4 regions of the Pseudoalteromonas sp. SCSIO 43201 genome follow, and region 1 is predicted to be linked to each of the others. Evidence: predicted binding sites of a transcription regulator. Region 1 holds the regulator's gene; each other region holds the start of a gene.
The links. The regulator FliA, encoded in region 1, starts transcription of late flagellar genes. The targets are predictions, from matches to a motif close to CTAAAGNTNNNNNNNNNNNNGCCGATA.

Region 1 (2,205 bases):
TGTAACTCGTCCGTACGTGTTTTCGAAGTCTGCATAAAGCTATCTAGGTCGTGACACAGAGATTTGAATTCTCCGAGCTGAATATCTCTACTCATTAAACGATCCCAAGTTGGCTTTATTTGTGCTAGTTCGTCGGCAAGGTTTTGTGCCAACGGTAAGCTCTCTTCGACAGCGTCCATCGTTTTGTTTGCAGCGCTCTCCGTCATTTCCATGACGTAGTTGAGGCGCTGTTTAGCGTCAGGAATGGCCTCCGTTGTGAGGTCTGCAAGGCGAGTATCCAGCTCAAAGTTTTTCAATGACTCATGTAACTGACGAGTAAGCTTGCCAACCTCTGCAAATAACTCGGATTGCTCTTTGTTAGCAGCCTCTAAAATCAGCTGATCCGCTTTTTCTTGTTCACCTTGCTCTAATAGCTCTACAAGTTGTTTAGCTTGCTCGAGTGTAATTTGAGGCGCAGCGTTTACAGACATAGGCCATTTCCCCTTGCTGTTAGCCTAAGCGCTCAAATACTTTTTCAAGCTTGGTTTTAAGTGTACCTGCCGTAAATGGTTTCACGATATAACCATTAACCCCAGCCTGTGCTGCAGCAACGATCTGCTCTTTTTTTGCTTCCGCGGTTACCATAAGCACAGGAATATGTTTCAACTTTGCATCAGCTCGTATTGCTCGCAATAAATCGATCCCTTGCATTCCTGGCATATTCCAATCAGTTACTACAAAGTCAAACTCCTGATTTTGTAGCATCGGAAGTGCTGTACTACCATCATCAGCTTCTTGAACATTTGTAAAGCCTAAATCTCTTAATAGGTTTTTGATTATTCTTCTCATAGTAGAGAAATCATCAACCACGAGAATCTTCATGTTCTTATCCAAAACTTCCTCCAGTGAGGTTCGAACCCAACTATTTTATGTACTCTAATTTATCCAGTCATTGATTTTAGCTTTTAGCTTTATCATTGCCTGACCGTGAATTTGACTTACTCGAGATTCACTGACATCTAAAATGGCGCCAATCTCTTTTAAATTCATTTCATCGTTATAATAAAGCGACAAAACCATGGCATCTCTTTCTGGTAATGATTTTATCGCATTTACTAAAGACTCGTTAAAACGTTCATTTTTAACGTTATTAAACGGTTTGTCTAGCGCAAAATCGCTATTTGCAGGGGTAATCACATCTTCGTCTACCCCAAGATCCTCAATGCCTATTACTTTGCTTGCATTTACATCATGTAAAATATGATGGTACTCATCTAGAGATATATCAAGTTTTTCAGCGATTTCAGTGTCTTTTGGTTCTCGACCAAGGAGAGATTCGAGCTCAGATATAGTCTCTGCAACCATTCGGCTATTTTTGTGGACAGATCGGGGAGCCCAATCTCCACGACGAATTTCATCAAGCATCGCACCTCGAATACGTATGCCCGCGAAAGTTTCAAAACTGGCACCTTTACTGGCGTCAAAGTTTTTTGTTGCCTCAATTAACCCTATCATTCCTGATTGGATCAAATCATCAAGTTGCACGCTTGCCGGAAGTCGAGCGATTAGGTGACACGCCACTTTTTTGACAAGTGGAGCATGCCTTTCAACCACCTTATGAATATGGTCAGAAGTTTGATATCCCGCAGCTCTGTTGACCGGAGAAGCCATAATCACCCGTTTACAAGTTGTTCAATAAAAAATTCTAAATGACCAGAAGGCTGATGAGGAATTGGCCACTTAGCCGCTCTCGTAGCTAAGCCTTTAATAGCAACAGCTGCAGGAGAGCTTGGAAATAAATCAACGATAGCCCTTTGTCGACGTGATGACTTACGCATATTTTCATCAAACGGTACTGTCGCGACAAGCTCTAGAGCAACGTCAAGAAAACGATCGGTCACTTTTGATAGTTTAGCAAAAAGTTCCTGACCTTCACGCATGCTACGAACCATATTGGCCACTATTTTAAAGCGGTAAACTCCATGTTCTCGACTTAATACTTTAATTAATGCGTAGGCATCTGTAATGGATGTCGGTTCATCACACACTACCACGAGTACGTCTTGAGCGGCACGAGAAAAACTCAACACCATATCCGAAATTCCGGCTGCAGTGTCAACAATTAACACATCAAATTGTGTATTTAGTTCACTAAAAGCTCTTATTAACCCAGCATGCTCTGCTGGAGTGAGCTCAACCATATTCTGAGACCCTGACGTAGCTGGT
Region 2 (2,205 bases), 1.7 Mb from region 1:
TACCAGGCTGAGTTTGAGTTTCGTCGTGCCCAACAAGCTGGAAAGTCACAACAACAGCATCAGCATCATGGACACCAAGGAGCACCGCAACCGAGTGGGCTTACACGCTCAAAAGCCTTGGCTGTGCTTGGCTTAGGTGAAAGCGCAAGCGCGGGTGAAATTAAAAAGGCGTATCGCAAACTGATGTCACAACATCATCCGGATAAGTTGGTATCGCAGGGGCTGCCGACACATATGATGGAAGTAGCTAAGCGGAAAAGCCAAGATATTCAGTCTGCCTACGAGTACCTTAAAAAAAGCTAAAGTATCCGTAAAAAACCGAGTAGTTCCTTGCGTAAGCGCTGGTGCTGGAGCGGATCGGTTTTTTCCCCAAATAGCTCTCTTTGGCGGTAATCTAGCTTACTATTTTTTCTTGCCCACCTTACTCTGTCAGCGGTGCTATCGATTACCATTGGGTTATCAAAGCTGTAGTAAATATCCAAAAGAGCGGGGCTTATCAAAGACAGGTTTGATGCTAGGTGTTTTTGTCGCATTGCATTAGGCAGCTGGGGGCTGACGACGGTGTAAGCATCAATACGAAGGTTGGGTAAGGTTGCTAAATGTTCTGCGAACACACCAGCACTATTGCCAAATGCAACAACGACAAGCTTCTCTGTTTGTGTCATTGATAACGTATTGTAGAGCACTTCAAAACGACTGACTAACGCGGCTTTATAGTTGTCTAGGTTCATCTCTGAAACAGGCTCAACGGATTTCGGCTTTGGCTCAGCTTCTGGTGTTTCAATATCTTGATCTAAGAGACTTGCAGCATAGGACAAATCAGGTGGCGTGATGGTATACGTATCATATCCATCATCACTCAAGCGCTTAGCAAGGAAACTGATCCCGCTGTTATTAAGTGGCGGCATTTGCATATCAGGCAGGAAAATGACAATACCTGCCCGCATCGAAGCCATGTGTTCTTGATGAAAAACGTAAAATACTTCCTCTTCACTGTTTAGCTCCAGTAACCCCGCTGGTTCATAAAAACGCTGTGCATCTTGTTGAAAAAGCGCTGTTAGCGGTGCTGGGGCTATATGTTCGGCTGCGAAGCAACTTACTGATATTGAAATTAATAATGTAAAAAGTGCTCTGCTTAGCATAATACGTGTACATGATTTTCCATGGTTTAGTATCGGCCTACTTGGCAAAAGCTTTAGCAGTCGCCTTTATTTATGGTTTTAAGGTAAACTGCCACATAGAGAAAATAAATGGAGAGTATGCGTGCAATACAAAGATAGCAAACGAGACTATCTCTTTATGTTTTTAAAAGGGGCTGGGATGGGTGCTGCTGATGTTGTACCCGGAGTATCAGGTGGTACTATTGCCTTTATCACTGGTATCTATGCGCGTTTTTTAAATGCAATAAAAAGTGTTAATTTGCAAGCATTAGGGTTGTTGCGCCGTGAAGGTATAAAAACTACATGGCAATATATCGATGGTAGCTTTTTAGTCGCGGTGTTTTCAGGGCTACTTATCAGTGCTGCATCTTTGGCTAAAGTTATTACTTACTTGCTTGCGCACCACCAAATACTGGTATGGTCATTTTTCTTTGGCCTTATTGTCGCTTCTTTTATTTACGTAGCCAAACAGGTCTCGAGCTGGAACGGTAAAAATATTGCGGCCTGTGTAACTGGCGCTGTGGTTGCTTTTGTCATTACGTCATTGTCGCCAGCGGAAGCGCAAGCATCTCACTGGATGTTTTTTATTTCCGGTGCCATCGCCATTTGTGCAATGATTTTACCTGGAATTTCGGGTAGTTTTATCTTGTTATTGCTGGGCATGTATGGACATGTACTGAGTGCTGTAAATCAACTTGAAATAACACTCGTTGGCCTTTTTTTACTGGGATGTGTTGTTGGGTTGATGTCATTTTCGAGGCTGTTGAGTTGGTTATTAAGCCATTATCAACAAGTCACATTTTCGGTATTGGCAGGATTTTTACTCGGATCACTGAATTTACTATGGCCTTGGAAGCAAGTGCTGACCACTTATGTTAATTCTAGCGGTATTGAAAAGCCCTTGACGCAAGCAAATATTTTGCCGCAGCAGTACAGTACGCTGTACGGGCAAGATCCAAATACTTTGGCCTGTGTGTTACTTGCCATTGCCGGACTTGCCCTGATTTTAGCAATTGAAAAACTGAGTGAAAAATATTAGCTCAGG
Region 3 (2,205 bases), 990 kb from region 1:
CATGCGGATAATATCAAGGTTGTCGACTTTGTTTGCTGCGATATTAAACTGTGCAGACTTTACCGATGATTTAGAAATTTCCGTAGCCAGCACTTTGTCGAATGAACCAGCTAATGCGATAGAAAAGTTACCGTTACCACAGTAAAGCTCAAGTAAATCATTGCTAAGCGGCTCGCTGATAGACTGCGCCCACGCTAGCATTTTTTGATTCACTTGGGCATTTGGCTGCGTAAAGCTGTTTTCAACTTGCTGATAAATATATTCTTTACCATTAACCGCGAGCTTTTCTGTGACATAATCATGACCAAATACGACCTTTTGTTTTCTAGCACGCCCTATAAAGTCCACTTTGTAAGTCTGTTGCAACTCAGATCGCAACTCCAGCATAGCAGTGTGCCACGCTTCATCAAGTTGCTTGTGATATAAAAGACTAATCAGTACTTCACCACTTAGGGTAGTAAGGTAATCAATTTGGAATAATTTTCGGCGTAAGACCTCATTGCCTTTAAGTTTGTCTATCATGACTTGCATCATTTCATTGACAAGCTCGGCACCCGGGTCAAAGCTATCAACACGAAGCTTTTCTTTACTTTGTTGATCAAACATGATGTGAAACAAGTCGTCGCCATCATGCCAGACTCTAAATTCGCAGCGTTGGCGGTAATGGCGAGTTGCAGAGTCATACACTTCTAATTCTGGCGCATTAAACTGTGCAAATTGTGCTGTGATACGCTCAGCTTTTTCAGCCAATTGTTGCTCGTATGCTGAATCATCAATCTTTATTACTGCCATACTAAAACCATCTATGTTGAATTAAGAGGCGCTATTTTAGGGAGCGTCGTTAATTTGTCCAGTCTAGCATAGTGACTAAAATCGTTTTGGCGTTTTTTTAATCATTTTACTTTAGCTTTGCACAAATATGCCGATAATCTAACTAATATATTGGAGGGCATACCATGAAAATCGGGCATTTAAATCAATTGCTCAATCCAGCGATGCAGCACAAGCCTGGGCAGAGCAAAGGGATAGGACCACATATCCAAATAAATTCAGATAGTTATGCGGGGGATAAATCTAAACTCGCTGCCAAAATTCTTGATGACAAACTCGCAGAAGCGCTTGGCATTGAGAAACCCACGCAAGATAAAAAAGACAAACCATTGTTTGACTTTGAAGCGATAGTGAAAAACGTACTTGATTTCGTTCAAGGTGCAGTGAAAAAAGCGAAAGTAGACGGTAAAAATGACGACGAATTAAAATCTATGCTGGATGGGGCACGCAAAGGTGTGCTGCAAGGTATTGATGAAGCCAGTGAAGAGCTAAAAGGGATGGGGGCGTTTAATTCTGATATTGAAGAAGGGATTGAAAAGTCTCGAGAGGGTATATTTAAAGGGCTTGATGACTTCGAAAACGAACTATTTGAAGAAAAGTCTCCAAAGGCGATGGCTATCAGTGCGGCGCAATTTGCAAGCTTATCGAATCAGGCCGAATATGCGTTCACTACAGCGGAAGGTGATGAGGTTGTTATTTCATTTTCTGACGCATATTCACAAGGGTCTGCTGCGAGCGTGGCCCAAAAAGGCAACAACTTTGGTGCTGCATATGGCTCCCAGTCATCTCATGAGGTGAACTTTTCGATTAAAGTAAATGGAGAGCTGAACGAAGAAGAGCAGCAAGCAATCAACGATATGATGGAAGATATTCGCAATGTCAGCGATGCGTTCTTTGGCGGTGAGTATGATGAAGCGTTCGATATGGCAAAGTCACTTAGTTTAAACTCTGATCAAATCACCAACTTCACAATGGACTTAAAGCAAACGAAAACATCTGCCGCGATTGCACAGTATCAACAAGGCAATCCGATGAAAGAACTAGAGAAGGCGTTTGTACCTCTGAATAAGCAACTAGCAGACATTCAAGAGCAAGCAAAAGCGCTCAATGCTAACAACGAATTGCCAAATATACTTGCATGGATGAATGAAGGGCAATCCAGGTTAAATGAATTCTTGGATTATGCGAGCAGCTTTTTCAACCGTTTAAATGAATCAAATAAGGGCTCATCAGCAGAGCAACAACAAACAAGCTGATCGAGTTTATTTTCATTGTGACTCATGGCAAACTTCATTCCTTAAATATTTAGGGGATGAAGTGTGTCACATATTCTAGTTTTTGACTCCGGTATTGGTGGAACAAGTGTTCTGTCAC
Region 4 (2,205 bases), 1.5 Mb from region 1:
GTTACGGTGCGGTCAGTTGCGGCAATGTCTAGCGCTTGACCGCCTACCATCCCTTGTAATCCTGAAGCTTTTGCTAGGGCACTTATCATCTGTAACTGGGACTGTGGGCTGATGGTAAAGTTTGGTGTACTTAGCAGCTCAAAAGCCAGAGTCTGTAGCGCATCGCCCGCTAATATTGCGGTAGCTTCATCAAATTGAATATGGCACGTAGGTCGACCGCGCCTTAGCTCATCATCATCCATCGCTGGTAAATCGTCGTGTACCAAAGAATAGCTGTGAATACACTCGATGGCCGCAGCTGCGTTATCGAGATCTGCTGCTGCTGCGCCAAAGAGTTCTCCGGTACAGTAGACTAGAAAAGGCCGTAAGCGCTTGCCACCATTTTCTACGCTGTAGCGAGTTGCCGCTAAGACATTTTCTTCTGTGTCTAGCATGTTATCAAAGCTGCGTAAAAGCGTGGTTTCTACCCGCGTTTTAGCATGCTGCAGTTGTTCTTTTAATTTTGCTGACATTAGGCTTCGTTATCAAATGGCTGTAATTGTGCTTGCTCACCTTCGCCCATCAAAATTGCGACTTGTTGCTCAGCTTGCTGAAGTTTTTGGTTCGATGCTTTGGCAAGTTTTATTCCACGCTCAAATTGCTTAAGGGCTTGATCTAGCGCTAAACTGCCGTTTTCCATCTCTGCTACGATTTGTTCTAACTCTTGCATTGCTTCTTCAAAGCTTAAGTTATCAGGTTTTTTTACTGCCATATGTCACGTTGACTCGAAAAGTAAAAGTGACGCAATTTTAGGGGGATTGAGGGCTAAGGTCAAAAAAACCAGCGAGTTTTTGACAACGGAGCGTATCAGCTTTGCAAGATCTGCTATAAACTCGCATTTTAAACACTTTTTAATATAATAGTGTTAAGTTGTAGAAAAACTTGCCGATAACTCAAACAACAATAACTGCGTGATTTATCACAAATAACTTCCCTCGGAGGACATGTGGATTTAGCAACGGTAATAGGGATCCTGGGTGCCATAGGTCTGATTGTAATGTCTATGGTATTAAGTAGTGATGGCCAGATCGCTATGTTCTATAACACGCCGTCCGTCGTTATCGTATTTGGTGGTTCAATCTTCATTGTATTGTCTAACTTTACACTTGGACAATTTTTCGGGATTGGGAAAGTGGCCGGAAAGGCCTTCATGTTTAAAATTGAAACACCTGAAGAACTGATTGAAAAAGCGGTAGAACTTGCTGATTCAGCGCGTAAAGGCGGCTTTCTTGCGCTTGAAGAAGCTGAAATTCCAAATCAATTTATGCGCAAAGGCGTGGATATGCTCGTTGATGGTCATGATGCTGATGTTGTGAGAGCCACCTTGCAAAAAGACATTGCACTTACCTCATCTCGCCATGAACTTGGCGCTGGCCTGTTCAAATCGCTTGCCGATATAGCCCCTGCAATGGGGATGATAGGTACACTTATCGGCTTAGTAGCCATGTTATCAAATATGGATGACCCGAAAGCGATAGGGCCAGCGATGGCTGTTGCACTTTTAACAACGCTATATGGTGCATTCTTAGCGAATGTTGTGGCTATTCCAATACAGGTAAAACTCGAATTACGTAAAGACGAAGAGGAGCGTAATCAGCGGTTAATACTTGATGCTATCTTGGGCATTCAAGATGGCCAAAACCCCAAGGTTATCGAGGGCATTTTGAAAAACTATCTACCTGAGTCAAAACGTGGTTCAGAAGCTGAGGAATAATCATGTCTGATGAGAACGAATGTAAATGTCCCCCGCCAGGTTTGCCCGCTTGGATGGGAACATTTGCTGACTTGATGTCACTGCTCATGTGCTTCTTTGTATTGCTGCTCGCCTTTTCCGAGATGGATGTACTCAAATTTAAACAAATTGCAGGCTCTATGAAGTTTGCATTCGGCGTACAAAATAAAATTGAAGTCAAAGATATACCCAAAGGTACGAGTGTGATTGCAATGGAATTCACACCAGGAAAACCAGAGCCTACCCCAATTGAAACAATCCAGCAGCAAACCGTCGAAATGACACAACAAATGCTTGAGTTCCAAGCTGGAGACGAAGCGTCTGCGGGGGGAAGGCAGGAGCAGCGTGGTAATAAGCGCGGTGGTGAATCAGCCAGTACAGCGCAAGAAATGGCATCGACTCAAGCAATTGCTTCAGCAGAGCAAGAGCAGGTA

Region 2: J8Z24_RS13330 (DUF3530 family protein) is a predicted target of FliA. The motif match lies at 1,173-1,199, and genes of this name have one in related genera.
Region 3: J8Z24_RS01905 (DUF5610 domain-containing protein) is a predicted target of FliA. The motif match lies at 902-928, and genes of this name have one in related genera.
Region 4: pomA (flagellar motor protein PomA) is a predicted target of FliA. The motif match lies at 904-930, and genes of this name have one in related genera.

What each region holds. Positions count from the first base shown of each region.
Region 1 is NZ_CP072683.1:1,424,266-1,426,470, reverse strand. Features, by position in the region: gene J8Z24_RS06120 (protein phosphatase CheZ) at 1-470, opposite strand, end outside; gene cheY (chemotaxis response regulator CheY) at 490-873, opposite strand; gene J8Z24_RS06110 (RNA polymerase sigma factor FliA) at 916-1,650, opposite strand; gene J8Z24_RS06105 (MinD/ParA family protein) at 1,653-2,205, opposite strand, start outside.
Region 2 is NZ_CP072683.1:3,093,372-3,095,576, reverse strand. Features, by position in the region: gene djlA (co-chaperone DjlA) at 1-303, shown strand, start outside; gene J8Z24_RS13330 (DUF3530 family protein) at 300-1,142, opposite strand; gene J8Z24_RS13325 (polyprenyl-phosphate transporter) at 1,264-2,199, shown strand; gene J8Z24_RS13320 (2OG-Fe(II) oxygenase) at 2,201-2,205, opposite strand, start outside.
Region 3 is NZ_CP072683.1:437,031-439,235, forward strand. Features, by position in the region: gene trmA (tRNA (uridine(54)-C5)-methyltransferase TrmA) at 1-792, opposite strand, end outside; gene J8Z24_RS01905 (DUF5610 domain-containing protein) at 957-2,087, shown strand; gene murI (glutamate racemase) at 2,151-2,205, shown strand, end outside.
Region 4 is NZ_CP072683.1:2,905,496-2,907,700, reverse strand. Features, by position in the region: gene ispA ((2E,6E)-farnesyl diphosphate synthase) at 1-512, opposite strand, end outside; gene xseB (exodeoxyribonuclease VII small subunit) at 512-751, opposite strand; gene pomA (flagellar motor protein PomA) at 986-1,753, shown strand; gene J8Z24_RS12580 (flagellar motor protein MotB) at 1,756-2,205, shown strand, end outside.